Regions from separate parts of the Afipia massiliensis genome, predicted to be linked through region 2. Evidence: predicted binding sites of a transcription regulator. Region 2 holds the regulator's gene; each other region holds the start of a gene.
The links. The regulator LexA, encoded in region 2, represses DNA repair genes until DNA is damaged. The targets are predictions, from matches to a motif close to TGTTCNNNNTGTGTTCNG.
Positions count from the first base shown of each region.

Region 1: the regulator LexA is predicted to act here: its motif matches at 8,843-8,860, upstream of radA (DNA repair protein RadA).
Region 3: the regulator LexA is predicted to act here: its motif matches at 3,504-3,521, upstream of YH63_RS08910 (helicase-related protein).

Region 1 is NZ_LBIA02000001.1:3,545,839-3,556,596, reverse strand. Features, by position in the region: gene YH63_RS17215 (PaaI family thioesterase) at 1-350, opposite strand, end outside; gene YH63_RS17210 (TetR/AcrR family transcriptional regulator) at 350-934, opposite strand; gene YH63_RS17205 (hypothetical protein) at 1,033-1,899, opposite strand; gene YH63_RS17200 (SAM-dependent methyltransferase) at 2,182-3,441, shown strand; gene YH63_RS17195 (rhodanese-like domain-containing protein) at 3,474-3,851, opposite strand; tRNA gene YH63_RS21680 (tRNA-Cys) at 4,047-4,122, shown strand; tRNA gene YH63_RS17190 (tRNA-OTHER) at 4,153-4,238, shown strand; gene YH63_RS17185 (replicative DNA helicase) at 4,592-6,091, shown strand; gene alr (alanine racemase) at 6,168-7,343, shown strand; gene cnbZ (2-amino-5-chloromuconate deaminase CnbZ) at 7,412-8,167, shown strand; gene YH63_RS17170 (ester cyclase) at 8,273-8,767, shown strand; gene radA (DNA repair protein RadA) at 8,899-10,338, shown strand; gene YH63_RS17160 (CvpA family protein) at 10,583-10,758, shown strand, end outside.
Region 2 is NZ_LBIA02000001.1:4,025,325-4,036,082, forward strand. Features, by position in the region: gene YH63_RS19380 (peptidylprolyl isomerase) at 1-1,522, shown strand, start outside; gene trpD (anthranilate phosphoribosyltransferase) at 1,577-2,590, shown strand; gene trpC (indole-3-glycerol phosphate synthase TrpC) at 2,604-3,425, shown strand; gene moaC (cyclic pyranopterin monophosphate synthase MoaC) at 3,429-3,938, shown strand; gene YH63_RS19400 (molybdopterin molybdotransferase MoeA) at 3,949-5,157, shown strand; gene lexA (transcriptional repressor LexA) at 5,352-6,059, shown strand; gene YH63_RS19410 (ComEC/Rec2 family competence protein) at 6,211-8,496, opposite strand; gene YH63_RS19415 (glutamine--tRNA ligase/YqeY domain fusion protein) at 8,758-10,431, opposite strand.
Region 3 is NZ_LBIA02000001.1:1,880,294-1,891,051, forward strand. Features, by position in the region: gene cobT (cobaltochelatase subunit CobT) at 1-542, shown strand, start outside; gene YH63_RS08895 (esterase-like activity of phytase family protein) at 546-1,565, shown strand; gene rpmB (50S ribosomal protein L28) at 1,735-2,028, opposite strand; gene YH63_RS08905 (DUF3108 domain-containing protein) at 2,403-3,269, shown strand; gene YH63_RS08910 (helicase-related protein) at 3,619-6,975, shown strand; gene YH63_RS08915 (RNA-binding S4 domain-containing protein) at 6,977-7,246, shown strand; gene fdxA (ferredoxin FdxA) at 7,340-7,678, shown strand; gene YH63_RS08925 (CarD family transcriptional regulator) at 8,088-8,879, shown strand; gene YH63_RS08930 (M48 family metalloprotease) at 8,976-10,463, opposite strand; gene YH63_RS08935 (thermonuclease family protein) at 10,468-10,758, opposite strand, start outside.

The DNA.
Region 1 (10,758 bases), 480 kb from region 2:
GCGACGACCGACACCTGCCGCCCCGGCTTCACCACGCGCGCGCGGCAGATCAACCGTTCGCCCGACGCCGGTGCGAGCAGGTTCAACTTGTATTCTGCGGTCAGCGCCGCCTGACCCTTCACGGTCGCGGCTGCGATCGTGGTCGCGTTGTCGATCAGGAACGCCGTTACACCGCCGTGGAAGAAGCCGTTCTGCTGCAACAGTTCCGGCCGGCGATCCACCGACAGCACACAGCCGCCGCGCGTGAGATCGGTGACCTCCGCGCCGACATGAGTCATGAATCCCTGACGCATGACGTTGTTGCGGATGTGCGCCGCGATCGGTGTGAACTCTGTATCAGCCTGAAGCATTATCGCTCTCCCCCTGCCGTCAATGCGCGGACAGCGCACGCAATCAACCCATCGGCGTGGTCGCGCGGATCGGATGGATCGCGGCCCGACAGCCATGCGCGGCAGACGAACTGCGCGGGACCGATGATCTGACTGAAGAACAGCGAGGCCTGCATAGGCCGCAGTTCACCGCCCGCGACCAACGGCGCGCGCCACGCCTCGACACCCTCCGCGACTGTTGCATTCCGCGCCTTGCGTGCGTCGCGCACATCCTGCGCCCACTCGCTGCGCGATATCTCGAACAGGAAATTGGCTTCGCGGCGGTTGTCGACGACCCATGCCAGATGGGTGCGGATCAAACGGGCGATACCCTCCGCAGCATCCGGCGGCGGATCGATCACGTCGAGCATGGCGATGTGGTAGCGCCGCAGCACTTCGAGAAACAGCGTGCCGGCCAGCTCGCGCTTGGAGCCGAAGAAGTGGAAGAAGCTGCCGTTGGACGCACCGGCACGCTCTCGGATCGCGGCGACCGTCGCGCCATCGAAACCGTCCTGATCGAATACAGCCAAAGCCGCTGTCAGCAGATCGTCGCGCACACCCGCCATGACGGCCCTCGTGATCACTAGAGTATCACTCTAGAGTTTTGCTCTGATGGAAACAAGAGCCATCGCGCGGCAGATCCGCATGCGCTGCCCGGATGGGTTTAGCGGGAGATCGGCGGTTCAGGGTTACCGGCAGGAACCGGCGGCGGTCCGACCGGAACCACCGGCGCCGGCGGTGGCGGTGCAGGACCGATGTCGATGGTCAACGGACCCGACGGGACATCTTCCTTCGGGGGTGCAGCAGCTACCTCGGCCGGTTTCGCACCTTCCTTTGGCGCAGGCGTCACAGCGGGCACCGGGTCCGGACGCGTTCCCTCGACCTTCGCGGTTTCTCTCTTGTCGGAGTCCTTTGCAGGTTCGGTCTTGCCTGCGTCCTGCTTGGCTGAATCCGCGGCCGGCTCATCCTTCTGCACTCCGTGCCGGTCTTCGATCTTCGGCGGCGCGGGGGCTTTCGCGGCCCTGGCAGCCTCGCGCGCGGCCTGCCTCGCCGCCCTTCGCTCGGCCGCAGCCTTCTGGCGGGCCGTCATCGTTTGAGGGTCGGGCGCACCGCTCTGCAATCCGTCGGCGTCCGGTCGTGCGGCTTCCTGTGTCGGCGGCTTGCGGCCCTTCGCTGCCTGCTCGGGACCCGGCTCCTGCGCGGGTCGGCCGCCTTTCGCCTCCTGCCCTTGTCTCGTCAGATTGCCCCCGCCCGGCGCTGCATTGGCGGCGCCATTGGAGAGGACATAGGCGCTCATGGCCGCGGCCATGTCGGTGCTCGTGGTGTAGTGCTGGCGCAAGAAGCCCGGCAGCGATCCGGGTGAGACGCTTTTCAGCAATCCGCGCGAACTCTTGTGGCAGAGCGAGCAGGTGCTGGAGAAAATCTGGGAGGGAGGCTTGCCGGCTTCAAGATTCTGCGCGTCCGCCGAGGTCGCCCCGAAACAGCCCAACACAAAAGCCACCGCCGCCAAAATGAGCGCTCGGCTCAACATCCAAGGTCTCCAGATCTAAGCCAGCAAAGGTCAGATGGCGGCCCCAGCCCTGCCCTCAGCCTCGCGGTCACCTTTAGCGGATTATGCCGCGAATGGAAGTACCGAGATTTCGCAACTGCGTGAACCTGTTGGCAGCCGCCCTTTCGGCATGCCGCCATCGACTCACCAGACAAAAATGCAGATCAGCCTTCCACGACCCCGGCCTACGTCAAAATACGATTGAAACCGGAACAAAAAATACCAACATTTATCTACATGTGAGACCACATTGGATCGTTGGACATGCGTTCGATGGATCGCCTGCTGCGGTTTTTCCTGAGCCAGTTCATCCGCCGGGGCTCGGTGACGTTCACGACGTCAAGCGGCGCCACCTTTACCTGCGGCGACGGAACGGGCCGGCCCGTCTCGGTCAGATTCCTGACAGCGGAGGCCCAGCGGCATCTGCTGCTCGATCCGGAACTGGCCATCGGAGAGATCTATACGGACGGCGACTTTATCGTCGAAAACGGCTCGATCGCGGACCTCCTGGCCATCGCGCTTAACCAGCCCGACATGGTGCCGCGCTGGTCGAGGGTGCGGTGGTGGCTCCGTTACCTGATCCGGCACTGGCAGCAGTTCAATCCACCCGAGCGTTCGAAGCGCAACGTCGCCAGCCACTACGATCTCGACGGGCGGCTGTATCGCCTCTTCCTCGACGCCGATATGCAATACAGTTGCGCATACTTCGAGACGCCGGAGTCGACGCTCGACGACGCGCAGCTCGCCAAGAAGCGCCACCTCGCCGCCAAGCTGCTGGTCAAGCCGGATCACCGCCTGCTCGACATCGGGTCCGGCTGGGGCGGCCTCGGCCTTTACCTTGCGGGAATGACCGGCGCGAAGGTGACCGGCGTCACCCTGTCCGAGGAACAACTCGGCGTATCGAACGCACGCGCCGGTGAATTGAACCTGACCGGCCGCGCCGAATTCCGTCTGCAGGATTATCGTGAGACACCCGGTCCGTTCGACCGCATCGTCTCCGTCGGCATGTTCGAACATGTGGGCGTCGATTACTACGACACCTACTTCAAGCGCTGCGCGGAACTGCTCGCCGACGACGGGGTGATGGTGCTGCATTCGATCGGGCGTTCGGAAGGCCCCGGCATCACCAATCCGTGGATCGCAAAGTACATTTTCCCCGGCGGCTATATTCCGGCATTATCCGAGGTGCTGCCTGCGATCGAGCGGGCCGGACTTCTGGTCAATGACGTTGAAGTCCTGCGGCTGCACTACGCCGAAACGTTGAAGGCGTGGCGCGAGCGCTTCCTCGCCCGCCGCGAGGAAGCTGCGAAGCTGTACGACGAACGCTTTGTGCGGATGTGGGAATTCTACCTTGCGTCGTCCGAGATGTCGTTTCGCAAGCAGAGCATGATGGTGTTCCAGATTCAGCTCAGCAAACGGCAAGGTGTGGTTCCGATCACGCGCGACTACATCGCCCGCGAGGAGCAGCGGCTGCGCGAGGCCGAGGCGACCAAGCGTCCGGTGCTGCGGCTCGCGGGCGAATAAGCCGATCTAGCGATCCGGACGCAGTGCCAGGATCAGGCTTCGACCGCCCCACCGCTTTCCGCCCAGTCCTTGAAGGCGCCGGCGTTGAAGACTTCGCCGTAACCCAAATCCTTGAGCGCCTTGCCGCTCAGCGCGGATCGGCCACCGGACGCGCAATAAACGATGACAGTTTTGTCCTTGGCGAAATTCTTGTCGTGATAAGGCGATTCAGGATCGGCGCGGAATTCCAGCATGCCGCGCGAGACATTGACCGCCCCGGCAATCTTGCCGCTCTTCTCCACCTCGTGCGCATCGCGCACGTCGACCACCAGCGTATTGCCTTTTGCAATCATCTCGCGCGCCTCGGCCGGAGTGATCTTCGGAACTGCTGCGTTGGCTTCAGCCATCAACTGCTTCACGCTCGTAACCATCTTGAACCTCTCGTTTCAGGGGAAAGGAAGCTCCTTAGATCCCAGCCCGCTAGTCAGGATCGCCACGCGCCGCCGAAACCTATGGTGAATCCACAGGCAGCTCAATCTGATATATCGCCCTTTCGCTGACGCACATTAACCAACGACTCGATCTGTAATTGCGCGGGTCCAACTGTTGGTGCACGCTTGATGCATGGCCCGGTGGCGGAAAGTCTACGCGGGAGCGCGGCAAACGCTTCATATCCTGGTTCAAATCCAGGCTGGGCCTCCAAGTTTTGAAGTCTTTGAAGTTTGAAGTCTTGGAAAGGTGGCTGAGTGGCTTAAGGCACCGCTAACGCGGCACACGGGAAACCGTGTCGAAGGTTCGAATCCTGTCCCTTTCCTCCATTTCTTATGATACCGCCGCTTCCCAATTGGAGGCAGCGTTCTTTTTGCGAAGTTCTTTCGGTGGAACTCCCTGACATCAGAGCCATGTGGCTGATCATCTGTCTTGTATGTCAGCAGCTTCAGGCAATCGTTTGAAGCAAGCCTGAAACAGCCGCCCGGAAGTTTCGCTGAATGACGTGCGCGAAACGATCGCGCGGCGCAAATCAAGCGTTTCCGCCATCTTCTCCACTGCGGCGTGTTGGTGGGGGATAGCTTGCTTGAATCATTTTGAGCGACGAACGGACAGGCCTATGAGTTGGGTCAGTCTCCTGCCTTGCCCTGCTTTGGTCCGATTAGAAGAACATTCAATACTCATGGCGATTACCGATTCGAACATTATCAAGCTCGCGCCGGAGGCCGGCACGCCCGCTTACAGGGTTGCGCCCCATAATATCGAGGCCGAACAGGGACTTCTCGGCGCCATCCTCGTCAACAACGATGCGTTCTACCGCGTCTCGGATTTCCTTGAGCCGAAGCACTTCTTCGAGCCGATCCATTCGCTGATCTTCGAGACCTCCGCCAGCCTGATCCGCGCCGGCAAGATCGCCACTCCGGTGACGCTCAAGACGTTTGTTCCCGCCGATACTGACATCGGCGGCATGACGGTCGGACAATACCTTGCCCGCCTCGCCGCCGAAGCAACGACCATCATCAACGCGCAGGACTACGGGCGCACCGTCTATGATCTCTCGATCCGGCGCGATCTCATCCGCGTCGGCGAAGACATGGTCAATGTCGCGTTCGACGCGCCGGTGGACTTCGCGCCCCGCGCGCAGATCGAGGACGCCGAGAAAAAGCTTTACGATCTCGCCGAGTCCGGCCGCTACGACGGCGGCTTCCAGAAATTCTCGCAGGCATTGACGGTTGCGGTCGACATGGCCGCGGCCGCCTACAGCCGCGACGGCAATCTGTCGGGATTGGCCTCCGGCCTGCGCGAAATGGACACGAAGATGGGCGGCCTGCAGCCATCCGATCTGATCGTCCTCGCCGGCCGCCCGGCGATGGGCAAGACCGCGCTGGCAACCAACATCGCCTTTAATATTGCGCGAGCATGGCGCGGCGAAGTACAGGCCGACGGCCAGATGAAGTCCGTCGATGGCGGCATCGTCGGCTTCTTCTCGCTCGAAATGTCGGCGGAGCAGCTCGCCACACGTATTCTCGCCGAGCGCACGGGCATCTCGTCGAGCTCGATCCGCCGCGGCGGCATCAGCGAATCCGACTTCGACAAGATCCGCGACCACTCTATCGAAATGCAGAACCTGCCGTTCTACGTCGATGACAGCGGCGGCCTGTCGATCTCGCAGCTCACCGCGCGCGCGCGGCGGCTGAAGCGGCAGAAGGGTCTCGATCTTCTGATCATCGATTACATCCAGCTTCTGTCAGGATCGGGCCGCCGCTCCGACAACCGCGTGCAGGAAATCACCGAAATCACCACCGGCCTCAAGGCGCTGGCCAAGGAGCTGAGCGTTCCGATCATCGCACTGTCGCAGTTGTCGCGTCAGGTCGAAAGCCGCGACGACAAGCGCCCGCAACTCTCCGACTTGCGTGAATCGGGATCGATCGAACAGGACGCCGACGTGGTGCTGTTCGTGTACCGCGAGGAATACTATCTGCAGAGCAAGGAGCCGCGCCCCGGCACCCCCGAACACGAAAAGTGGCAACTCGACATGTCGCTGGTGCACGGCAAGGCCGAAGTCATCATCGGCAAGCAGCGTCACGGCCCCACCGGCACCATCAACCTGCAGTTCGATGCCAGCGTCACGCGTTTCGGTGATCTCGCGCCGGATGCCCAGTTGCCTGAGCGATTTGGCTGATCGGCGGTACTTCCGCGCGCAAAGAGTGTGCTAGAGTTTTCTGAATCAAACTCGCTGCGAACCCTTTGCTGAGCCAATGACTCCTGCTTCCGACCTCAAGTCTCCCGACAACGCTACTGCTGCCGTCGCCGCAGACGCGCCCTTGCCTGCCGGCGCGACCGGCATCCTGACCATCGACCTCGACGCCATCGTCGCCAACTGGCGCAAGCTCGGCAGTCAGGCCGTGCCTGCGGATTGCGCCGCTGTCGTGAAGGCCGACGCCTATGGCTGCGGCATCACGCAGGTGACCCGCGCGCTGGCGAAGGCCGGTTGCCGGACGTTCTTCGTCGCAACCCTCGATGAGGCGCGCGCGGCACGCGAGGTCACGGCGACCTCCGCGATCTACGTGCTCGACGGATTTTTTCCGGGCGCGGGCGACCAGTATGCGAAGATCGATTGCCGTCCGGTGATCGGCGACGCCACCGAACTCGCCGAATGGGACGCGTTCCGCACCACCAGCGGCTGGGACGGCAAAGCGGCGATCCATATCGACACCGGCATGAATCGCCTCGGCTTTCGCGTCATGGAAGCGCAGGCGCTGCTTCCGCGGATCAAGAGCGGCAATCACGGCATCTCGCTGGTGATGAGCCATCTCACCAGCGCCGAGATGCTGCACGATCCGGCGAACGGACGGCAGGTGGCGGCGTTCCGCGAAATCGCATCGCTGTTTTCCGGCGTCCCCGCCTCGCTGGCGAATTCCTCCGGCATTTTTCTCGGGCCCCAATTCCATTTCGATCTGGTGCGCCCCGGTGCGGCTCTCTACGGCGTCAACCCGACGCCGGAAGCCGACACGCCGGTGCTGCCGGTGGTCGATCTCAAGGTGCGCGTGGCGCAGGTCCGCAACATCGAGAAGGGTGAGCACGTCGGATACGGCGGCACCTGGACCGCACGGCAGCCGACAAAGCTGGCCATCGTCACCGCGGGTTACGCCGACGGATATTTCCGCGCGGCGGGCAGCATCGACAACATGCGCAGCGCCGAAGCGATGGTCGCTGGCAAACGCTGCCCGGTCGCCGGACGCATCTCGATGGACCTGATGGCGATCGACATCACGGCCCTTCCGCCCGGCGCAACCCGCCGCGGCGCGCTGGTGACACTGCTCAACAAGGAGATCACGGTCGATGAACTCGCGCATCACTTCGACACCATCGGCTACGAGGTGCTGACCAGCCTCGGCAAGCGCTACACTCGTGTCTACAAGGGCGGCCAATAGGGCTTGATCCCGAAAAGTGGGCACCGGTTTTCGGAAAGATCATGCCCAAATAAAAAGAAGGACGACCGATGCCCGACGTCACGGAATTCAAACCCGGAAACTACAGGTTCATCGTCTCGCCCGGCGGGCCGTTCTCAAGCGGCGTCGCCCCGATGCCCGGCTACGCGCTGCGCCGGGTGCGTTTCGCGCGTCCGATCCCGATGGCCGATGGATTCGCCTTCATCAAGGCGCACCTCGAACGCGAGGGCCGCCCGGTCACGGCGCTCGCCGCCTGCGAACTGCGCTCGCCCGCCGCCATGACAGTCGAACAGTTTCAGGCGTTCAACGGCGAGTATCTGAAGACGCTGCATCAGTGGGGATGCAAGGCCGGCGACATCAATCCGCTGGCGCGCAGCAACCTTGCGCCGATCACCGAAGTCCCCACTGAGGCGATGTTCTTCGCTTTCACCTATACGGTCCCCGAAACCGGCGCATCGGGCGACTTCCTGATTTCGGGCAAGCCTGAAATCCGCGACGGCGTCACCACCGACCGCATTGTCGGCGGCCGTGACGTCTCGCTGAAGGGGCTTGAGATCAAGGCACGCTTCGTCATGAACGCGATGCGCGACCGCGTCGAGGCGCTGGGATGCGACTGGACCGCCGTTACCGCGGCGCAGATCTACACCGTCCACGACATCCGCCCGCTGCTCGACACGGTATTCGCCGAGGACAACATCAGTCAGATCGGCCTCGCCTGGTATCCGGCGTGGCCGCCGGTGATCGGCATGGAATTCGAAGTCGACGTGCGGTGTGTGCGGACCGAACTGGTGATCGACGCGCGTTAGGCTTTAAAGACATGCGCTATGCGCGTGCTTATGCTAAAATTGGTTTCCGACGAAAGCCGCTGCTGCCGGGGTCGCCCCCCGATTGAAAGACGCAGGAGGCAAGTCATGGTCGATAACGCACCGGACACCCAATCCACGGAAGCCAAGCTACGAAAATACGAGGAGGCCGAGCAACTCGCCAACGTCCACCTCGCGAAATTCGATGATCTGGACTTCAACGTCTTTAGCAATCAAGAGTGGGTTCGGCTGCACGAGACACATGCTGAAGATATTCTTGTGCATTGGCCCGATGGACGTCAGGTCCGGGGCATCAAGCCCCACATTGAAGAACTGAGCGCGATGTTCGTCTATGCACCCGACACACGCATCAAGGTTCACCCGGTCAGGATCGCCGCCGGCGACTGGACTAGCGTCATCGGCGAAATGGAAGGAACGTTCACCAAGCCGATGCCAACACCGGATGGCAAAACCGTCCCCCCGACTGGCAAGGCGTTCAAGCTCGCGATGTGTACCGTTGGACACTGGACGAATGGCGTGATGGACGAGGAATACTTGTTCTGGGACAACCTCTCGTTCATGAAGCAGATTGGCCTCGCTTAGTAAGGCATCGACGCTCCGCTCCTTCAGCACCGCGTTGGGATTCTCCATATCGGGGTTGACTTTCGTTCGCCCTTCGTGAACAAAAGAAGAACATTCGATTCCCGCTCTTCTGGCCCCCGGTTGCACCGTTCATGGCGAAAAACGCCCTCTCCTTCGTCTGCCAGAATTGCGGTGCCGCCTATAACAAGTGGCAGGGCAAGTGCGAGTCCTGCAGCGAGTGGAACACGCTGACGGAAGAGGACACCACCGGCGCGACATCCATGCCCGCGAATTTGCGCCCCAAGCGCAAGGGTCGGCCGTTCGCGCTGGAAAGCCTCACCGGTTCGAGTCCCGAGGCGCCTCGCCTGTCGTCGGGAATGACAGAATTGGATCGCGTCACCGGCGGCGGCTTCGTGCGCGGCTCGGTGCTGCTGGTCGGCGGCGATCCCGGCATCGGCAAATCGACACTGCTCACGCAAGCGACCAGCCTGATGGCCCGCGCGGGACATCGCGTGGTCTACATCTCCGGCGAAGAAGCCGTCGCGCAGGTCCGGCTCCGCGCCGCGCGTCTCGGCCTTGCGGACGCCGCCGTGCAACTGGCCGCGCAGACTTCCGTTGAAGACATCATCGCCACGCTGTCGGAAGGAACTCCACCGCGTCTGGTCGTGATCGATTCCATCCAGACCATGTGGACCGACACGGTGGAATCCGCCCCCGGCACCGTGACGCAGGTGCGCGCATCCGCGCAGGCGCTCATTCGTTTTGCCAAGAAATCCGGCGCGGCCCTGATCCTCGTCGGTCACGTCACGAAAGACGGCCAGATCGCCGGCCCGCGCGTGGTCGAGCACATGGTCGACGCGGTGATGAGCTTCGAGGGCGAAGGCTCGCAGCAATTCAGAATCCTGCGTGCGGTGAAGAACCGCTTCGGCCCCACCGACGAGATCGGCGTGTTCGAAATGACGGGGCTCGGCCTGCGCGAAGTCTCTAATCCGTCCGAACTATTTCTCTCGGAGCGCGATCTCGGCAGTCCCGGCACCGCCGTGTTCGCCGGCCTTGAGGGCACGCGCCCGGTGCTGGTCGAATTGCAGGCGCTGGTGGTGCCGACCACGCTCGGCACACCGCGCCGCGCCGTGGTGGGCTGGGAGTCCAGCCGCCTGTCGATGGTGCTGGCGGTGCTGGAGGCCCATTGCGGCGTCAAGCTCTCCGGCTACGACGTCTATTTCAACGTCGCCGGCGGCCTGCGCATCAACGAGCCCGCAGCCGACATGGCGGCGGCGGCTGCGCTGGTATCGTCGCTCGCCAATGCGCCGCTCCCCGTCGATGCGGTCTATTTCGGTGAAATCTCGCTGTCCGGCGCGGTTCGCCCGGTGGCCCAAACGTCCGCGCGGCTCAAGGAAGCCGCCAAGCTCGGTTTCGGCCGCGCAATTCTCCCCGAAACAGCCCGCGGCGATGCCGTGGGCGACGCCGGACTGACCCTCAATACGGTGGGATCGCTCACCTCGCTGGTCGCGGACATCGCGGCAAGGGGCCGTAAAGCCACAGCTTCGGGAAAATCTGCAGCAGACAAGCGATTTGCCAGTCAGGACGGCTAGATTCCGGTGACGCTCGCGAGGCTGGACGCTATACAACCGGCGACGTCGCAAGAGCTTCACGCCGCGCCCGCTACGGACCGTTAACCGCAACGGGCGATCCATGGCAGCGATGCAGATTTGCCGTTGATGTCAGGCTTTTTGCGGGTTCCCGGCTCTTGCGGGACGTGCGATATGGCCGTCAGCTATCCGGGGATTGAGCAACCCGATTCGCAGTTCTGAAACTGAAAGCGGACCTGACCATCCGATGCCGATAACGCTTCTCGACATTATCGTTCTTGCCGTGATGTTGTTGTCGGGCCTTCTGGCGATGATCCGCGGCTTCATGCGCGAGATTCTGTCCATCGCCGCGTGGGGCGCAGCCGCCCTGACGACGCTCTACGCCTACCAGAAGCTGCTGCCGACCGCGAAAACCTACTTCAA
Region 2 (10,758 bases):
GGGTCTCGACGGCAAGTTCGAGCATGAGCGCTTTCTGCAGACGATCCGTCAGTCCGGCTACACCGAGCAGCGCTACATCGCCGAGCAGCGCAAAAACGCGACGCGCCGCCAGTTGACCGGGACGATCGTTGCCGGCCTCGAGCCGCCGAAAACACAGATCGAAGCCCTGGTCCGTTTCCAGAACGAGCAGCGCTCGGCGAACTACGTCAGGCTGACCGCCGCGCAGGCCGGCACCATCGACGCGCCCTCGCCCGAAACCTTCGCCACCTATTTCGAGGACCGCAAGCAACTGTTCCGGGCGCCGGAATATCGCAAGATCGCCGTGCTCACGCTGACACCGGATGACCTCGCGAAGTGGATCACGGTGTCCGACGACGACGCGAAGAAGGTTTTCGAACAGCGCCGCGAGCGATATGCGACGGCGGAACGCCGTCAGGTGCTTCAGATCCCGTTCCCGAATGTCGACGAGGCCAAGGCGGCGCGCGAGCGCATCACGGCTGGAATGTCGTTCGAGGATCTCGCCAAGGAGCGCAAGCTCACCACGGCCGACATCGACCTCGGCACGGTGGCGAAGACATCAATCGGCGATACAGCGATCGCAAATGCCGCGTTCGCCCTTGCGCCCGACACCGTCAGCGAGCCGGTCAAGGGGACGCTGACGACGGCCCTGCTGAAAGTCACCAAGATCGAGCCCGGCACCAACCCGACCTATGAGAGCGTCGCTCCCACGATCAAGCGCGAGATCGCGCTGGAGCGCGCGCGGGCGCAGCTGCAGGACCTGCACAACAAGATCGAGGACGAGCGCGGCGGCGGCGCGAATATCGCCGAAGCCGCCCAGAAGCTCGGGCTCAAGGCCATCACGATCGAAGCCGTCGATCGCTCCGGCCGCGGAACGGACGGCAAGCCGGTGACTGGCCTGCCGCAAGGCGTCGACATCATCGCGCCCGCGTTCGCCAGCAGCATCGGCGTCGAGAACGAGCCGTTGCAGTACAACGGCGGCGAGTTGTGGTTCGATGTCCTCGGCGTTACGCCGTCGCGCGACCGGACGCTCGACGAGGTGAAGGATCAGGTCGAGGCCCGTTGGCGCGACGAACAGATCTCGACCCGCCTGCGCGCCAAGGCAACCGAGATGGTCGGCAAGCTGGAAAAGGGCGCGGCCTTCGACGCCGAAGCTTCGGCTGCGGGAGTCAAGGTTGAGACGGCCAAGCTGTTCAAGCGCGACGCCGAAGCCAAGGATGTGCCCGAGCGGCTGGTCACGGCGGTGTTCCGCACCCCGAAGGACAGTGTCGGTCAGACCGAAGGCACCGGACCGAGCGAGTGGATCGTGTTCAAGGTCACCGACGTCGTTGTGCCGCCGGTCGATATGGCATCCGAGGACGTGAAGAAGCTGACCGAGAATCTGCGCCGCGCGGAAATGGAGGAGCAGCTTGGCGCCTACATCTCCAAGCTCGAAACCGAGGTCGGTGTCACCATCAACCAGAACGCGTTTGCCGTGGCGACCGGCGCGGCCTCGGCTCAATGATGAGCCTCAAAATCTAGGCTCATTCGAGCGGAAGTCACGTCAAGCGGAAGCCCCATGGACGACCTGAAAGCCATTATCGGAAAAGTCGCCACCGGCGCTGCCCTGTCGCGGGACGAGGCAGCAGCAGCGTTCGACCGCATGATGTCCGGCGAAGCGACGCCCTCGCAGATGGGCGCGCTGCTGATGGGCTTGCGCGTGCGCGGCGAGACGGTCGATGAGATCACCGGCGCAGTCTCTGCGATGCGCGCCAAGATGCTCACGGTGAAAGCGCCCGCCGACGCCGTGGACATCGTCGGCACCGGCGGCGATGGTTCGGGCTCCGTCAATGTCTCGACCTGCGCATCGTTCATTCTCGCGGGTGCAGGCGTCCCGGTCGCCAAGCACGGCAACCGCGCGCTGTCATCGAAATCGGGCGCAGCCGACGCGCTAGCCGCGCTCGGCGTCAATATCAACATCACGCCGGACGACGTGAGCCGCTGCATCGCAGAGGCGGGCATCGGATTCATGTTCGCGCCGACGCATCATCCGGCGATGAAAAATGTCGGCCCCACCCGCGTCGAACTCGCGACCCGCACCATCTTCAACCTGCTTGGACCGCTGTCCAATCCCGCCGGCGTCAAGCGGCAGATGGTCGGCGTGTTCTCGAAACATTGGGTGCAGCCGCTGGCGCAGGTGCTGAAGAACCTCGGCGCGGAATCCGCCTGGGTCGTGCACGGCTCCGACGGACTGGACGAGATCACCCTCACCGGCCCGACCTTCGTCGCTGCGCTAGAGAACGGCAGCATCCGCACGTTCGAAGTCACGCCCGAGGACGGCGGGTTGCCACGCGCCACCAGCGCCGAGCTCAAGGGCGGCGACGCTGAGGCCAACGGCAAGGCGCTTCGCGACGTGCTGGAGGGCAAGCAGAACGCCTACCGCAACGTCGCGCTTCTGAATGCCGCCGCAGCCCTCGTGGTTGCCGGCAAGGCCAAGGATCTGAAGGAAGGCGTTGCGCTCGGCACCAAGGCGCTGGACACTGGCGCGGCGGCGGACAGGCTCAAGCGCCTCGTCGCTGTCTCCAATGCTTGAGGAGCGATTACCTTTGTCGGACATCCTCGAAAAGATCGAAACCTACAAGCGCGAGGAAATCGCCGCCTCCAAGCGTGCGCTTCCGCTGGCCGAAGTCGAGGCGCGCGCCAAGGCCGCCTCCGCGCCGCGCGGTTTCGTCAACGCCATTCGCGGCAAGATCGCACGCGGTGACTATGCGTTGATCGCCGAGATCAAAAAGGCGTCTCCCTCGAAGGGACTCATTCGAGCCGACTTCGACCCTCCCGCTCTCGCCAAAGCTTACGAGGCCGGCGGCGCTGCGTGTCTTTCGGTGCTGACCGATACGCCATCGTTCCAGGGTTCGCTCGCATTCATGGTCGCCGCGCGCGCTGCGGTCTCGCTGCCGGTGCTGCGCAAGGATTTTATGTACGACACCTATCAGGTGGCAGAAGCCCGCGCGCATGGCGCCGACTGCATCCTGATCATCATGGCCGCGCTCGACGACACTGCGGCGAAGGATATCGAGGACGCAGCCTTCGCACACGGCATGGACGTGCTGCTGGAAGTTCACAATCGCGAGGAACTCGACCGCGCATTGAAGCTGCGCTCGCCGTTGCTCGGCGTGAACAACCGCAACCTGCGTACCTTCGAGACGACGCTGGCCACCAGCGAAGAACTCGCGCCGCTGATCCCGACGGATCGCATCAGCGTCGGCGAAAGCGGAATCTTCGCACCGGAGGATCTCGCGCGTCTCGCAAAGGTCGGCATGTCGACCTTCCTCGTCGGCGAAAGCCTGATGCGTCAGGCCGATGTGACGACCGCGACCCGCACCCTGCTCGCTCGTAACGACGCGCAACGCGCCACCGGGACGCGCTGAGCCGTGGCCAAAGAGAAATCAAAGAAGAAAGCAAGCGCCGCCCTTACCCACATCGATGCCAAGGGCGAAGCCCGCATGGTCGACGTGTCGGCCAAGCCGGACACCGAACGCGTGGCGGTGGCCGAAGGCCGTGTCATCATGACCCGCAAGACGCTTGATCTCATCGTCAAAGGCAACGCCGCCAAGGGCGACGTGCTGGGCACCGCGCGCGTCGCCGGCATCATGGCGGCGAAGCGCACGTCCGATCTCATTCCGCTTTGCCATCCATTGGCGCTGTCGAAAGTCACGCTCGACATCACACCCGACACCAAGCTGCCGGGCTGCCGCGTGCGCGCCACGGTGAAGGTCAAAGGCCCCACCGGCGTCGAGATGGAAGCGCTGACCGCCGTGTCGGTGGCGTGCCTCACCATCTACGACATGGTGAAGGCCGTGGAGCGCGGCATCCAGATCGAAGCCATCCGCCTGGTCGAGAAAAAGGGCGGAAAATCCGGTCACTACCTGGCCGATTACTGAGGAGCGTCCTATGGCGCTGATGCCGGTCGCCGACGCCTATGTCGCCGTTCTCAAGGACGCCAGCGCCCTTCCCGAAGAAACCGTTGCGCTCACCGATGCGTTTCATCGCACGCTCTCCCGCGACGTTGCAGCCCTTCGCACCCAGCCGCCCGTCGCGCTGTCGGCGATGGATGGCTACGCGGTGCGCGCGGCGGATGCGGTGCCGGGCGCGCGGCTGAAAGTGATCGGCGAAGTCGCGGCCGGACGGCCGTTCAATCAAGCCATTGGCGCGGGACAGGCAGCGCGCATCTTCACCGGCGGCGTTGTTCCCGGCGGCGTCGACGCCGTCGTCATTCAGGAAGACACCACGCGCGACGGCGAGTTCGTCATCGTCAACGAAGCCATCGCAGAGGGAAAGAACATCCGCCCCGCCGGCATCGATTTCCGCGAAGGCGACGTGCTGCTGCCGCGCGGTTCGTGGCTCAATGATCGCGCCCTGGCGTTAGCCGCAAGCATGAACCATCCGCAGTTGCCGGTGCACCGCCGCCCGAAGGTCGCGATCCTCGCCACCGGCGACGAGCTGGTCGCGCCGGGCACGACGCCCGGCCCCGGCCAGATCGTCTACAGCAATCTGTTTTCTCTCAGCGCACTGGTGCGAAGCGAAAGCGCGGAGGTCATCGATCTCGGCATCGCGTGCGACACGCTTGAATCCACCGCGAACGGAATCAGCCGCGCACGCGACCTCGGCGCGGACGTTCTCGTCACCACCGGCGGCGCGTCGGTCGGCGATCACGATCTCGTTCAGGCTGCGCTGAAAGCCGAAGGCTTCGACATGGCCTTCTGGAAGATCGCGCTGCGCCCCGGCAAACCGATGATGCACGGGCGGCTCGACACGATGCGCGTGCTCGGGCTGCCTGGAAATCCGGTGTCGTCCTATGTCTGCGCCTTCCTGTTTCTGGTGCCGCTGATCCGCGCGCTCTCGGGGCGGACGAGCGTCGATCATCTGCTTGAACGCGCCGTGCTTGGGCGCGAATTGCCTGCCAACGACAAGCGGCAGGATTATCTACGGGCGCGGCTCACGCCCGGCAGCGACGGCTTGCCTGTCGCAACCTCCGTGGGCGCGCAGGACAGCTCGCTTGTAGCCAATCTGGCCGCGTCCGATGCGCTGATCGTCCGCGCCCCCCATGCGCCAGCCGCCCCGGCTGGCTCGCCCTGCACGATCCTCCGGCTTCCCGGCTGATCCCTAAACCCTCCCGCCGTTCACGAGAAATTAAGGGGTTGCGGAACACATATGGAACATATAGTGTTCGTTCATGATTTGTTTCGAGTGACTCGCACCCCTTAAGTGTCCTTCCCGTACTTCTTTCAGTGGGATCTAAAGAGGCGCGGCATCGGCTCAAAACTCGAGATTCTAGGGATCGGGGACCAATTCAGATGCTGACACGCAAACAATACGAGCTTCTGCGCTTCATCAACGAGCGGCTCAAGGAAGCTGGTGTTCCGCCCTCCTTCGACGAAATGAAGGACGCGCTGGACCTGCGTTCCAAGTCCGGCATCCACCGGCTCATTACCGCCCTTGAAGAACGCGGCTTCATCCGCAGGCTCGCCAACCGGGCCCGCGCCATCGAGGTCATCAAGCTTCCCGAACTCGGCGCCAATCCGGGCGGCGCACGCCGCGGCTTCACCCCGAGCGTCATCGAAGGCAACCTCGGAAAGGTTCGCGCGAACACCTCCGCCGGTCCCGACGAGGATGTGAGCTACCCCGTTTCCGTACCGGTCATGGGCCGGATCGCGGCAGGTACACCGATCGAGGCGCTGCAGACCCGCAGCCACACCATCAGCGTGCCGCCCGACATGCTCGGGTCCGGCGAACACTACGCCCTCGAAGTGCGCGGCGATTCCATGATGGAAGCTGGTATTCTCGACGGCGATACCGTGCTGATCCAGCGCAACGAGAGCGCCGACACCGGCGACATCGTGGTGGCGCTGATCGATGAGGAAGAAGCCACCTTGAAGCGCTTCCGGCGCCGCGGTGCGTCCATCGCGCTCGAGCCTGCCAACGCGGCTTACGAGGTCCGTATCCTTCCGCCCAATCGCGTGCGCATTCAGGGCAAGCTGATCGGGCTCGTTCGGAAGTATTGAGTTCGGTTTGGCACGAACTGAAAAAATGGTCCGGCGCCATTCCGGGGCGCGAGCGCTTGCGAGCGAACCCGGAATCCAGAAACTGCTTCCACCGAACCCTGCTGGATTCCGGATCAACCCGCTGCGCAGCCTGTCCGGAATGACAGCGCGATCAATCATCAGGCTGGAGATCACTTTCCGTCGGCGTGGCGTCGACCGGCTGGACCGGACGGTTTAGCCGGACAGCAGAGACGTCAGACTCGTCTTCAACATTTGCCGGTGACCAGGGCCGATCCACGCCGCGCGGCCGGTTAGCCGTGATCGCGTAGCCGTCCGCTGTTTTGCGCAAGGCCAGCGTCCCTCGCCTGCGCAGCATCTCCTGATCCAGCACCATGGCCGCGCAGTCGGTGGGCGGTTGCCGAAGCGTCACGATGACCGCGGCCCGCGCGCAATCGTCCGCGAATGCGTCAGGCTTCAGTGTCAGCGCAATGGTCGAACCATCCGCCGCCTGCACCACGCATCCGGACGTGTCGCACGAGACACCGTCGGTCAGCGACGCATCGATTGCCTTGCGCATGTCGGCATCGGCCGCGAGCCATTCGCGCGACAGGAACGCGTCCTTTCCGGTGCGCATCAGGCGCAGCCTGCCGTCCTTCCCCCGCACCGCGACCGTATGTCCGTCTCCGGCAACAAGGATGTCCGGCTGCGGCGTGGTCAGTGCCCAGACCGTTGCCAGCGCGATCAGCCCTGCGCCCGCCCAGCGCAGCGGTGTCCGTAGCAGGCCGAGCGCGATGATGCCTGCGCTCATCACCGCCAGCGGGCCGGTCCCGAATGACGCGATCCGCCCGATGGCGCCCGGGAGCGCGGCAACCCATTGCGCTACCGCCACCATCCAGCCGATGCCGACATCCATCAGCCGCCAGAACAGGCCGTCGAATCCGAACGGCATGGCGAGCAGTCCCAGCAGTCCGGCCGGCATCACCAACACTGAGACCACCGGCATCGCCGCGAGATTGGCCAGCACGCCGTAGGGCGTGACGCGATGAAAATGAAACGCCGCGTAAGGCATGGTCGCAAACCCTGCGACGAGCGATGCCAGCGCCAGCATCGTGATCTCACGCCCGCCCCAGAGCGCCGCGCGCGCCACCTGCGCATTGTCAGGTGACGCAAACAGATTCGGCATGCCGATCTGGACTAGCGCGACTAATCCCAGCGTCGCCGCGAACGACATCTGGAAGCTCGGATGCACCAATGCTTCCGGCGCGATCAGCAGCACGATCATGGCCGCCACGGCGAGCGTGCGAAACGTGATCGCGCGCCGGTCCACCATCACGGCGATCAGCACCACCGCCGTCATGAAGAACGAGCGCTGCGTCGCGACTTCCGCGCCCGACAGCAGAAGATAGAAGGCGGCGGCGAGCAGCGCCGCAACGGCCGACCATTTCTTGATCGGGAACGTCACGGTGAGCGCGGGAAACAGCGCCAGTAGCGCACGCACCGCGAAGAACACGACGCCCGCCACCACCGCCATGTGATAGCCGGAGATCGACAGCACATGGCCGAGCCCGGAAATGAACATGGCGTCGTTGACCGGGGCGGAGATCGCATCGCGGCGTCCGGTGAGCAACGCCGTTGCAATGGCGCGGTTGTCGCCGCTGAGCACGCTGCGAATGCGCGCGTCGATCGCATCGCGCATGCCCTGCATCGTGGCTGCATAGCGCAGATAGGTGCCGCCACTGCGCGGCGCCTCGACGGTCTTGATCGCGCCCATGGCGAAGCCTGATGCGCCGATGCCTTGGAAATACATATCGCGTCCGAAGTCGTAACTCCCCGGACGCAGCGGCGAGAGCGGCGGCAGCAGTCTCGCCTTGAGCTCAACAAAGCTGCCAACCGCAGGCGCAGTGCCTTTCTTGACAGACAGCCGCACGCGCTCGAGTTTGATCCCGCCGCGCGGCGATTCCATTTCTTCGACACGCAGCACGAAGCGATCGGTGCGTTCGCGCTCGTCGCGGGTTTCGACAAAGCCCTTCATCGTCACCGAGAACATCGGACGCGCCAGCACACCATGAGCGACGCGCGCGGTTTTCAGCGCCGCCGTCGCGAAGCCCGCGGACAACGCGGCCAGCATCACCACGAGAGGAAAGATGCGACTCCGCCGCGCGAAGAACGCAGCGACACAGAGCGCGAGCGCCGTGACAGCAGCGACCGAGGCCACAGGCTCGCGATCCACCGCGAAGTAAGCGGCGATGCCCGCGCCGAACGCGACCGGCACCCACGGCAACAACCGGCCCGGCCCGGCTTCCGCCGCGACCCAGTTCCGGATCTTTTCAGTCAGAAATGCGGATCCGCGCTCGGCGGCATCGCCGGCATCTGCGCGCACGGCACCGCGCGGCGGCCATGTGATGGCCCGCCCCGCCCGGCCTTGGGATCGCGTCTGATGCTCGCCCCCGCCCGCCATCGCTTCGCTCCGGCATCGCTTTCGCAATGCTAGCGGAAGCGATCAGCCAAACCAGCGGAACGGATACAGAATGGACGCATATATTCTTTAGATGCCCCGTCCTGAAAAATTGACCGGAAATGCGGTCATTAAAACGAGAGACAGGCCGTCATTGCGAGCGAAGCGAAGCAATCCACCTTTGGGAAAACAAGAACTGGATTGCTTCGTCGCAAGTGCTCCTCGCAAAGACGAAGTACGAAAGCTTGCAGCGCGTCGGTATCTCTAGCTCCCTGCCGAGACCTTGGCCCAGGTGTCGCGCAGACCGACGGTGCGGTTGAAGACCAGCTTGCCCGGCGCGGAGTCCTTGTCGCGGCAGAAATATCCCTGCCGTTCGAACTGTATCGCGCCTTCGAAATTGTCGCTCGCCAGCGCCGGCTCCAGCATCGCGGTGACGGTTTCGAGCGACTCCGGATTGATCTGCGACGCGAAATTCGCGGCGTCGGGCTGTGGCGTGGTGAACAGCAGATTGTAAAGCCGCACCTCCGCTGGCACAGCTTCCGTCGCGCTGACCCAGTGGATCGTCGCCTTGACCTTGCGTCCGTCGGGCGCATTGCCGCCCTTGGTTGCGGGATCGTAGGTGCAACGCAGTTCGACCACCTCGCCTGCCGCGTTCTTGATGACGTCGCGGCAGGTGATGAAATAGCCGTAGCGCAGCCGCACCTCGCGGCCCGGCGCCATACGGAAGAACTTCTTCGGCGGCTCTTCCATGAAATCGTCGCGCTCGATGTAAAGCTCGCGGCCGAACGGAATCTGCCGCGCGCCCTGCGACGGATCGTCGGGATGGTTGATAGCTTCGAGCTTTTCGACCTGCCCTTCGGGAAAATTCTCGATCACCACCTTGAGCGGATTCAGCACTGCCATGCGGCGGGGCGCGGTCTTGTTCAATACCTCGCGCACCACGAAATCGAACATGCCGATGTCCACGGTGCTGTTCGCCTTGGCCACACCGATGCGCTTGACGAACTCCCGCAGCGCCTCCGCCGGAATGCCGCGCCGCTGCAGGCCCGCAAGCGTCGGCATGCGCGGATCGTCCCAACCAGACACATGGCCGCCGCGCACCAGTTCGGTGAGCACGCGCTTGGACAGCAGCGTGTAGGTCACGTTGAGACGCGCGAACTCATACTGGTGCGGCCGCGACGGCACCGGAAGATTTTCGAGGCACCAATCGTAGAGCGGCCGGTGATCCTCGAATTCCAGCGTGCAGATCGAATGCGTAATGTGCTCGATCGCATCGGACTGGCCGTGCGCGAAATCGTAGCTCGGATAGATGTTCCACGCACTTCCGGTGCGCGGATGATGCGCATGGAGGATGCGATACAACACCGGGTCGCGCAGGTTGATGTTGCCCGACGTCATGTCGATCTTGGCGCGCAGCACGCGCGCCCCGTTCGGAAATTCTCCTGCGCGCATGCGCGCGAACAGGTCGAGATTTTCATCGACCTGACGCTCGCGGAACGGGCTGTTTTGTCCCGGCTCGGTCAGGGTTCCGCGCGTCAGCCGAATCTCTTCCTGCGACTGGTCGTCGACATAGGCCTTGCCGGTGCGGATCAGGTGTTGCGCCCAGGCATAAAGCTGCTCGAAATAATCCGACGCGAAATGCAGATGCTCGCCCCACTCGAAACCAAGCCAGCGCACGTCGCGCTCGATGGCGTCGATGTATTCCTGTTCTTCCTTGGTCGGGTTGGTGTCGTCGAAACGCAGATGACAGCGGCCGCCGAATTCTTCGGCGATCCCGAAGTTCAGGCAGATCGACTTGGCATGGCCGAGATGCAGGTATCCGTTGGGCTCCGGAGGAAAGCGCGTCACCACGCCCTTTTCACGCCCCGAGGCCAGATCCGCAGCGACAATATCGCGGATGAAATCGCGGCCCGCGGTCGAAGGCGATTCGTCAGTCATTGGTACCCTTTCAACCCAGTGTGGCGGTTCGCAAGCCCGCATCATTTCGCAGCACATTCCTTTGCGCGCTTGCGAACCGAAGCCACACTGGAAATACAGCTTCCAATGTCCTTTTGAATTCGAAGTTCGCTACGGAAGATGCCGCAAAATGGGGCGAACTTCGAATTCAGGACATTGGGCCCTATGTGCCAAATCCGGGAGGCCACGCCAAGTGCCGCCCGGCGGTGACCTGACCGGACGTTTTGCTGGCAGAACCCCGGATCGGGTAACCCGAGCGTGTAAAATCCTCTGCAAATCCCGCTGAGACAGTGTGCCGTTGTTGTGATA
Region 3 (10,758 bases), 2.1 Mb from region 2:
TCACCACGCGGGCGTGGAAGGGCGGCCAGTCGCGCGAGGCGTGGCTGGCGGCGGGCAAGCCCGCGAATCCGGGCCGTCTCAACGATCTGCGGCACATCATCTACAAGTCGGCGGACGCGCCATGGCGGCGCGCGCGCAAGAATCTCGGCCTGATGATGCGCGAGGGCCTGCTCAAGGAAAATATCGACGGCGAGGCGCTCGACTGGGCGCACAAGCGCCTGCTCGGACGCTCCGAGCAGCGCAAGATCCTGATGATGATTTCGGACGGCGCGCCGGTGGATGACTCCACGCTGTCGGTCAATGCGGGCAACTATCTCGAGCGGCACCTGCGCCACATCATCGAGGAAATCGAGACCCGCTCGCCGGTCGAACTGATCGCCATCGGCATCGGCCATGACGTGACGCGCTACTATCGCCGCGCCGTGACCATCGTGGATGCGGAAGAACTCGGCGGCGCCATTACGGAAAAGCTGGCCGAGCTGTTCAGCGAAACCCATGTCGAGACCTCGTCGCCGTCGCGCCGCCGCAGATTGCATTCCTGACATATGACGCTCCAACTCAACCGCCGGCGGTTTCTGAAGAACGCCATGGCGGCGCTTCCGGCCGGCATGATTGCGACCGAGCCCGCAAACGCGCAAACGTCGTCGGTCGAGGTCAAGGCGCGCCCGATCGAGTCCTTCGATCCGCGCGATCCGACCCACATCCGTTATGGCGCCCTGGAGTTTCGCAGTGGGCTCATCCTCACCTCGTCGTTTCGTGGATTCGGCGGCCTGTCGGGATTGCGGCTCGACAAGAAGGGCGAGCAATTCATCGCCATCAGCGACAAGGGCAACTGGTTTACTGGACGCATCGCCTATCGGGGCAAGCGTATGGCGGGACTGGCCGATATGAAGTCCGCGCCGATGCTGGACAGCGATGGCAAGAAAGTCACTGCGCGTAGCTGGTTCGACAGCGAGTCGCTCGCGCTCGACGGGTCCATGGCGTATGTGGGCTTCGAGCGCGTCAATCAGATCGTGCGGTTCGATTTCGCCAAGGGCGGCATCCGCTCAAGAGGCGAGGTGGTGCCGGTGCCGCCCGGCATTAGCGAGCTGCCCTTCAACAAGGGACTCGAAGCTCTTGTGTTCGTCCCGAAGGGGCAGCCGCTTGCAGGAAGCCTGATTGCGATTTCGGAGCGCGGGCTCGATCCGTCGGGAAATATCCTGAGCTTCCTGATCGGTGGACCGTCGCCCGGTCCGTTCACGGTCAGGCGCACGGACAATTTCGACATCAGCGATGCGGTCCTGCTGCCGTCCGGCGATCTGCTGCTGCTGGAACGAAAGTTCTCGCTGCTTGAGGGCGTCGGCATTCGCATCCGCCGCATCCCGATCAAATCCGTTGTTCCGGATGCCGTGATCGACGGGCCGACCATCTTCGAGGTCGATCTCGGATACGAGGTCGACAACATGGAAGGCATCGATGCGCACGTCACCGACGAGGGCGAGACCGTACTGACGATGGTTTCCGACGATAATTTTTCGATGATCCAGCGCACGCTGCTGCTGCAGTTCACGCTGGTCGGGGAGTGAGTGTTCCTTCCTCGTCATGCGAGCGGAGCGAAGCAATCCAGGATGACGTTCATCCATAAAGAACTGGATTGCTTCGTCGCTTCGCTCCTCGCAATGACGGGGTAGTGCTGCCAAACAAAAAAGCCGGGCTTTCGCCCGGCCGTTTGAAACCCTGTTGCGGATCGAACGATCAGCTCGCGACGGCGAGCTTCTTCTTTTCGATCTGGCGCTTCAGTTCGACTGCCTTCGGCGACAGATCGTCGGCGCTCGCCTTGATCAGGAACGCGTCGAGCCCGCCGCGGTGATCGACCGTCTTCAGCGCATTGGTCGAAACACGCAGGCGCACCGAGCGGCCGAGCGTGTCCGAGATCAGGGTGACGTTGCACAGGTTCGGCAGGAACCGGCGCTTGGTCTTGTGGTTCGAGTGGCTGACCTTGTGGCCAACCTGAGGGCCCTTGGCCGTCAATTCGCAGCGCCGAGACATAGCGTAATCCTTTGGCGAAATCTTGTGTCGCCCCGGACCACCGGAACGGGGTCGCGTGGGGGTTTGAAACCGTCCATTTCAGGAACGGCGGAGCTATAAGGGGCTAGCCGCCTAGCGTCAAGGTTGGGAGGCGATTTCAGCAACTTATCTGCGGGTCGGGGGCCAGAGGCCGCCGTCGGCAAAAATGACAATTTTCCCCGTTAAACCAGTGATTTCCTAACATATAATCGACGTAATCCCTGACCAGACAAGTTACCACAGGCTTTCGATAAGGACTTTCGCGGCCTACGCGGGATAGCCGTCCCGCCGACGCCGTGCTCCGGGGGCGCCGGTCAATCGCCGGTCATCGTGTGCAAGGATTTTCGTCGGTGGACATGCCCCGGTTCCCAGAATTCGCCCGGAAACGCTTCCGGATCGCCAGGCTCGGGCTTTGCCTGTCGGGGGTGCTGGCTCTCTGCGCGGCGCTGGCCGTGCCTGCGAACGCCCAGGGACGTCTGGACGCCAAGTATGAAGCTTCGCTCGCCGGCCTTCCGATCGGCAAAGGCGCCTGGATTGTCGATGTTTCCGAAGACCAGTATTCGGCTGCCGTCAGCGGCGCCACCACTGGGCTGATGAAATCCATCGGCGGCGGCAATGGCACCGGAACCACGCAGGGCCGTATCACGGCGGGTCAATTCGCTCCGCTCAGCTACGTTTCGACCGTCAACTACGGAAAGAAAGCCGAAGTCATCCGCATCGCGCTGGGCGGCGGCAACGTCAAGGATTCCACGATCGAGCCGCAGCCGCCGGAAAGCCCGGATCGCATTCCGGTCACCGACGTGCATCGCCGCAACGTGCTCGATCCGATGACGGGTTCGTTGCTGAAGGTCGCGGGCACCGGCGATCCGGTCGGCCCCGAGGCTTGCCGCAAGACGCTGTCGGTGTTCGACGGCCGGATGCGTTACGATCTGCGGCTCGAGTACAAGCGCATGGAAATGGTCAAGGCCGAAAAGGGCTATCACGGGCCGGTCGTGGTCTGTGCGGTCTATTTTACGCCGATCGCGGGCTACGTTCCGGATCGCGTCTCGATCAAATACGTCGCGGCTCAGCGCAACATGGAAATCTGGTTCGCGCCCATCGCCGGAACGCGCGTGCTGGCGCCGTTCAGGATCACCATTCCAACGCCGCTCGGCACCGGCATGATCGAGGCCACGGAATTTGTTTCGGCGCAGAAGACCGCCAAGACGAACTCGACGAACTGACCCGATCGGTCCGGGTCCTGCGGCACCGCCGCGCTGATTCAGCCGCGAATCTCACCATGAATCGTGTTGACTCTTCGGCCAATCCGATTCGACTCCGGATTTAACGATTTCATCCCGATCGCGACATGCGCGGAGCATCTTCAAACCCCATATAGTATCGTTGATCGACGAATTGTGCGACATGTTGAGGCCTTCGAGGCAATCACACCGCGAGTCAGCGATTCGGGCTTCTTTCGTTCCTTAAGCGTTCCAAATCTTAAGTTGCGACGTGAATAGCGTCGCATTGTGAGACACTTCCAGTCACTGCCTGCGGCGTCCGCGTCGTGTGCGTCATGCGGACCTTGTGATTATGCCCTTGTCGTCTTCCGCCCCGCTGTTTTCGAATGAGCGTGCTCCCGGCGCCGGTGTCACCGCGGTGCTCGGCCCCACCAACACCGGCAAGACCCATCTGGCGATTGAGCGGCTGCTGGCGCATTCGTCCGGAATCATCGGCCTGCCGCTGCGGCTGCTGGCGCGCGAGGTCTACAACAAGATCGCCGCGCGGGCCGGTGCCGATGCCGTGGCGCTGATCACCGGCGAGGAGAAGATCAAGCCGCCGAGGGCGCGGTACTGGGTCTCCACAGTCGAGGCGATGCCGCGCGATCTCGATGTGTCGTTTCTGGCGGTGGATGAAATCCAGATCGCGTCTGATCTGGAGCGCGGCCACGTTTTCACCGACAAGATTCTGAACCGGCGCGGGCGCGATGAAACCCTGCTGCTGGGCGCGGCCACCATGCGGCCGATCATCGAGCGGTTACTGCCCGGCGCCAACATCGTCACGCGGCCGCGGCTGTCGCAGCTCGAATTCGCCGGTGACCGCAAGATCACGCGGCAGCCTAGACGTACTGCTATCGTCGCGTTCTCCGCCGACGAGGTTTACGCCATCGCCGAACTGATCCGGCGTCAGCATGGCGGCGCTGCAGTGGTGCTGGGCTCGCTGTCGCCGCGCACCCGCAATGCGCAGGTGGAGATGTTCCAGTCCGGCGACGTCGATTATCTTGTGGCCACCGATGCGGTGGGGATGGGTCTCAACCTCGATGTCGATCATGTCGCGTTCGCATCCGACCGCAAATACGACGGCTATCAGTTCCGCCGGCTGACGCCTTCGGAGTTTGCGCAGATCGCGGGCCGCGCCGGTCGCGCCACGCGCGACGGCACGTTCGGAACCACGGGGCGCTGTGCGCCGTTCGAGCCCGAACTGGTCAATGCGCTGCAGAATCACACCTTCGACAGCGTCAAGATGCTGCAATGGCGGAACACGCGGCTGGATTTCTCGTCGCTGGGCGCGCTTCAGGTGTCGCTCGCGCTGGTGCCGAACCATGAGGTGCTGACGCGCGCGCCGATTGCCGAGGACATCCGCGTGCTCGAGCACGCGGCGCGCGATGAGGACGTTCGCGACATGGCCAAGGGTGCCGCCGCCGTCGAGCGGCTGTGGGAGGCCTGCCAGATTCCGGATTATCGCAAGCTCTCGCCGGCCGCGCATGCCGAGCTTGTCACCACCCTGTATGGGTTTTTGATGCGAAAGGGGCGGATTCCTGACAACTGGTTCGAGGCCCAGATCGCGCAAACCGACCGCACCGACGGCGATATCGACACATTATCGGCCCGGATTGCCCAGATCCGGACCTGGACATTCGCGGCAAATCGTCCCGATTGGCTGGTGGACCCCGAGCGCTGGCAGGGAATTGCCCGTGGGGTCGAGGATAAATTGTCAGATGCCCTGCATGAACGGCTAACTGAGCGTTTCGTTGATCGCCGGACCAGTGTATTGATGCGGCGCTTACGGGAAAACACGATGCTGAATACTGAGATTGGGAAGACGGGCGAAGTGATCGTAGAGGGCCATATGATTGGCCGTCTCGATGGATTCATGTTCGCGCCGGAGTCGGCGGAAGCGGGCTCAGATGCCAAGGCCTTGCAGGCTGCTGCACTGAAGGCACTGGCGGGCGAGATCGACGCGCGCGCCGAAAAGCTGTCGAAGGCGCCGGACGATCAGTTCGTACTGACATCCGACGGGACGTTGCGCTGGACCGGCGATGCCGTCGCCAAGCTGGTCGCCGCCGACGACGTGCTGCATCCCCGCATCCGGATCATCGCCGATGAGCGCCTGACCGGCCCGTCGCGCGAGGCTGTGCAGACGCGGCTCGATCTGTGGCTCAAGACGCATATCGAAAAGATTCTCGGCCCGATGTTCGAACTGTCGAAGGCCGAAGACATCACCGGCATCGCGCGCGGCATCGCCTTCCAGTTGATCGAGGCGCTCGGTGTGCTGGAACGGCCGAAGATCGCCGCGGAGATGAAGGATCTCGACCAGCCGTCGCGCGCAAGTCTGCGCAAGTACGGCGTGCGGTTCGGCGCGTACCATATTTTCTTTCCCGCGCTGCTCAAGCCCGCAGCGCGCGGACTGGCGTCGCTGCTCTGGGCGCTGAAGCGCGATGATGTGGACTGGTCGGCGCTGACCGGCGGGCAGCATCTGGCCGCCAGCGGGCGCACGTCCTTCCCTGCGGACAAGGCGCTGGATCAGGAAGCTTACCGCACGCTCGGCTACAAGCTGTGCGGCGACCGCGCGGTGCGCGTCGATATTCTGGAACGCCTCGCCGATCTTATTCGTCCTGCGCTGTCGTGGCGTCCCGGTTCATCGGGCGAGAAGCCGGCAGGCGCATTCGATGGCCGCTCGTTCATCGCGACGCAGGCCATGACATCGCTGACCGGTTCGGCCGGTGACGATTTCGCCTCGATCCTGAAGGCGCTCGGCTACCGCATGGAAAAGCGGCCGCCGCTGCCGGTCGAGGTTGCGCCGCCTGTGGCGCCCGCAGAGACGCCGGCGGAAACCGCTGCAGGCTCTGAAGCTGTTCCGACCGACGCTGTTGCGACGGAAGTGGTTGCTGCTGAGCCGGAGGCGGCTGCGGCGACGGAGTCGATCGCCGACATCACCAATGAAGCGGAAGCCGCTGCCGAGACCGTGGCTGCGGATGCCACCGCAACGCGGTTGCCGGAGATTGAGTTCGCTCCGGCAACGGAAGCTGCGGAGCCCGCAATTGAAGCCGCAGCGGATGACTCTGCCGCAGAACCAGTTGCTGCAACCGAAACTGCGGCCGACGTTGCGGCCGAAGCAACTGCACCTGACGCGACTGAAGCTGCTCCCGCAGAACCGGTGCTGGTCGAAGTCTGGCGGCCCGGTGGGCGTTCCGAGGAACGCAGGCCGCGTCATGACCGCAGCCGCTACAAGGGACCGGATAAATCCGCTGCACCGGCAGCCGAAGGTGAAGCCGCCGCCGAAGGCGACAAGCGCGAGCGCCATGGCCGCCATCGCCGTGACCGCAACAACGAGCATCGCCGTCCGCGCGGTGACGCTCCGGTGGTTGCCGCAGAAGGTGCTGACGCGGCACAGGCGCGTCCGCCGCGCGACGACAAGGGCGGCCGGCCGCCGCGTGAACACTTCAAGGGCAAGGACCGCAATCAGGATCGCGGACAGGACCGCAGCAAGGGCAAGTTCGACAAGCGCCGCGACAACCGCAAGGACGATCGTGATCGCAGCGGCGGTGCGCTTCGGACCTACGCGACCAGCGCCGCTCCGCGCGAACGTGATCGCCCCGCGGATCCGAACTCGCCTTTCGCAAAGCTGGCGGCGCTCAAGGAGCAGCTCGCGGGTAATCGCAAGGACTGATTTGGATCGGCAGCGCCTCGACAAGTGGCTGTGGCATGCGCGGGTGGTGAAAACCCGGACCGATGCTGCGGCCCTGGTCGCCAAGGGACGCGTCCGAATTAATGGAGCGCGTCAGACCTCGCCGGGTCATGCGGTGAAGGCAGGCGAGGTTCTCACCATCGCGCTCGACAGCCGGGTGCGGATTCTGAAGATCACCGGATTTATGGATCGGCGCGGAGATGCCACCGCCGCGCGAACCATTTACCTCGATTTGCAATCGCCGCCGGAATGACTAATTGCCAATGGTGGCCATGACGGCGTCCCTTGCAGCGCCGCACATCCTGCGCTACGCCAAACCTGAAAATGAGACTGTCCGGAGCCTTGGATGACGTACGTCGTCACTGAAAACTGCATCAAGTGCAAGTACATGGACTGCGTGGAAGTTTGCCCCGTGGATTGCTTCTACGAGGGCGAGAACATGCTGGTGATCCATCCGGACGAGTGCATCGACTGCGGCGTGTGCGAACCGGAGTGCCCTGCGGACGCGATCAAGCCCGATACCGAGCCGAGCCTCGAAAAATGGCTCGAGGTGAATGCGGACTACGCCAAGTCGTGGCCTAACATCACCCAGAAAAAGGACGCGCCGGACGACGCCAAGGAATTTGATGGCGTCGAAGGCAAGTTCGACAAATATTTTTCTGCCAATCCGGGTTCCGGCGACTGATTTGGCCTGCTGAGGCGTCCGATCTGTGGGTGTCGGCAGTTCCGCAGCGCGGATAACTTTTAACCCTACCGGCGATGAATACCGCCGCCGAGGCCGCCCAAGGCGCGCCGCGGGCCATAAATCATTGATTTTTGCGGGAAATGTGCTATTTTGGGCACATTCTAACGCCGAACCCCTTTTGCCCCGCGTTTAGGGCCCCGATGGGTTCCCGAGAAACCATTAAACAGGGGCGTGGCGGTTTCCACGCATAGGCGCTGTGTCAGACAAATCGCGTCATAAAAAGAACTCCAAAACAAACGACAAGGGTTCCAAGGATAAGGGCACCAAGAAGACGCTCGCGGCGAGCCGCAGCGCGTCCAAGAAGGATGCTCGCGCGTCCGCCACACCCTCAAAAAACAAAAGAAGCACAATGCCGAACAAAAAACCTGCCAAGACGTCCGCGAAGGCCCCCGCAAAGCCCGTTGCGAAGCCTTCGAAGACGGTGACGAAGCCTGTTGCCAAGACCGCTGCACCCAAGGCCCCCGTGAAGACCGTTGCCGGCAAGCCTGCCGCGAAGCCGGTTGCTGCTGCACCGCGCGTGGAGGAGCCGAAGAAGCCGTTGACCCAGCGTCAGGGCTTCAAGACCAATGAATTCGTGGTGTATCCGGCGCATGGCGTCGGCCAGATTCTCGCGATCGAAGAGCAGGAAATCGCCGGCGCGCGGCTTGAGCTTTTTGTGATCAACTTCATCAAGGACAAGATGACGTTGCGGGTGCCGACGGCGAAGGTCGCCAATGTCGGCATGCGCAAGCTGTCGGATCCCTCGCTCGTCAAGCGCGCACTGGAAACCCTCAAGGGCCGCGCGCGCATCAAGCGCACCATGTGGTCGCGCCGTGCGCAGGAATACGAAGCAAAGATCAATTCGGGCGACATCGTCGCGATTGCCGAAGTGGTGCGTGACCTGTTCCGCTCCGAGTCGCAGCCCGAGCAGTCCTACAGCGAACGGCAGCTTTACGAAGCCGCGCTCGATCGCCTGTCGCGCGAGATCGCCGTGGTTCAGCACGTCACCGAGACCGAAGCGGTCAAGGAGATCGAAGCCAACCTTGCCAAGAGCCCGCGTCGCGGCGCCAAGGCGGATGCTGACGCAGGTGCGGATGCAGCGGCTGATGAATCGGACGATGGCGACGGCGACGACTCGGTGTCGGCCGACGAAGCTGCCTGATCGGCCTCTAGCAATAATTTGGAATAAGAAAAGCCCGGCCACCGCGCCGGGCTTTTTGGTGCCGGGCTTTTTGCTGAAGGATCCTTGTCCGAAGATTCAGTCGACCACGATCTTCACGCGGTCGCGCGGCTTCAGGGTCGAGCGGGCATCGAGACCGTTCAGGACGCGGAATCGGTCGACCGGACGATCGACGCCCTGCATCCGGTGGGCCACCGATTCCACTGTATCGCCGGGCTGCACAGTGACGACTTTGATCCGCAGCGGCCGGGCCGCCTGGATCTCGGCCAGCGTGAGGCGCCGGAACGAATTCACCGTGTCGCGGAAGCTGCGATCGCCTTCCGGCGTTTTCTTCTTGGCCGCGAAAATGAAGCGATAGACGTCGCTGCCGAAACGCAGGGCGTAGATTCTGAACTGCCACTGATCGCCGCTGGCCGTCGCAGTCGCGGACGGAAAGCCATTGATGCTGGTATCCTCGGTCGACGACTTGTCGACGTTCTCCATCCAGCCGGAATTGAGATAGTCGCCGAGCGTCTGTTCCGCGGGGACCCGCACCACATCGAAGCGCATCGCCTGTGCGCCGCCTTCGCGCACGCCGACGACGGCCTGCGCCGTGTTCTCAAGCACGAACCCCTCCGGAACCTGGAACGTGAAGCCCAGCTTCGGATGCAGGAAGCGCCGCCCGCGCACAAAGCCTTCGCTCGGGTCTTCGCCGTAAACAAGATTGTCGATTGCGGAGAGATAGGCATCGCGATCACGTTCGCCGCCTTCCGGCGACGAATACTGACGCGCGCTCGACTGTGCGTTCTGCACCCGCTCCGGTGTCGCCGGGTGTGACGACAGAAAGTCCAGCGAACGCGGATCGGCGGGCGCACGGCCGGCCTTCAGCGCGGCGTTGCGCTCCATCGCGGTGAGAAAACGGGACGCGCCGAACGGATCGAACTTGGCGCGCGCTGCAATGCCGACGCCGATGCCGTCGGCTTCGAATTCCTGCGAGCGCGAAAAGCTTGCCATGGTCAGTTTGGTTTTCGCCAGCGCCAGCGCATTCATATCGGAATCGCTGCCCATGTCGGCGACCACGCGGGTGACGACGGCGGCCTGCTTGGCCTGATCCTCGCGGATCGCCGCATGCTTGGCCAAGACATGCGCCATCTCATGCGCGAGCACCGACGACAGTTCGGATGTATCGCTGGCGAGCGCGATCAGGCCGCGGGTGACATAAAGCTGTCCGGTCGGCAACGCGAAGGCATTGACCGCGCCGGAATTCAGGATCGTCACCTTGTAGGCGAGATCGGGCCGCTCGGACGCCGCGACGAGGCGATCGACGGTTTTGGTGATCAGGGCTTCCAGCCGCGGGTCGTCGTAGGATCCGCCATAGGACGCGAGTATGCGGCTATGCTCGCGTTCGGTCGCCGGAGTCTGGGCGGCGGGCTTGTTCGGCTTGATCGGTGCGAAGCTTGCGTTTGATGCGGTCTGGAATCGGCCGAGGTCGCCGCAGGCACTCAAACCCAACGACGCGCACAGGGCCGCCGCCGCGAAAACGCAGCGGGTGCTCCGTGGGTCTCGTTGGCTTGCAGGTGCCGCCACGTCTCTATTTACCCTCATCCTCAGGCACAAGTTCCCTTACGGCCAGATCGCCCGAGATCGTCCTGGCTGCGCCGATCAACTCGAGTTGCCCCGCGTGGGTGATTTCGATCCTCGGCCCGCCACGCTTCTCGATCCAGCCCCGAACTCGAATTCTCTTGCCTTTCAGGGACTTAAGGTCAATTCCAGCCGCTTCGACAGACGCTATCATGCGCCTTGAAATAGTCACGGCAAAGTCCCGTGTCCATCGGCGTCCGAAATTGACATAAAATGTCGCGCCGGCCAGCCGGGCCGACGA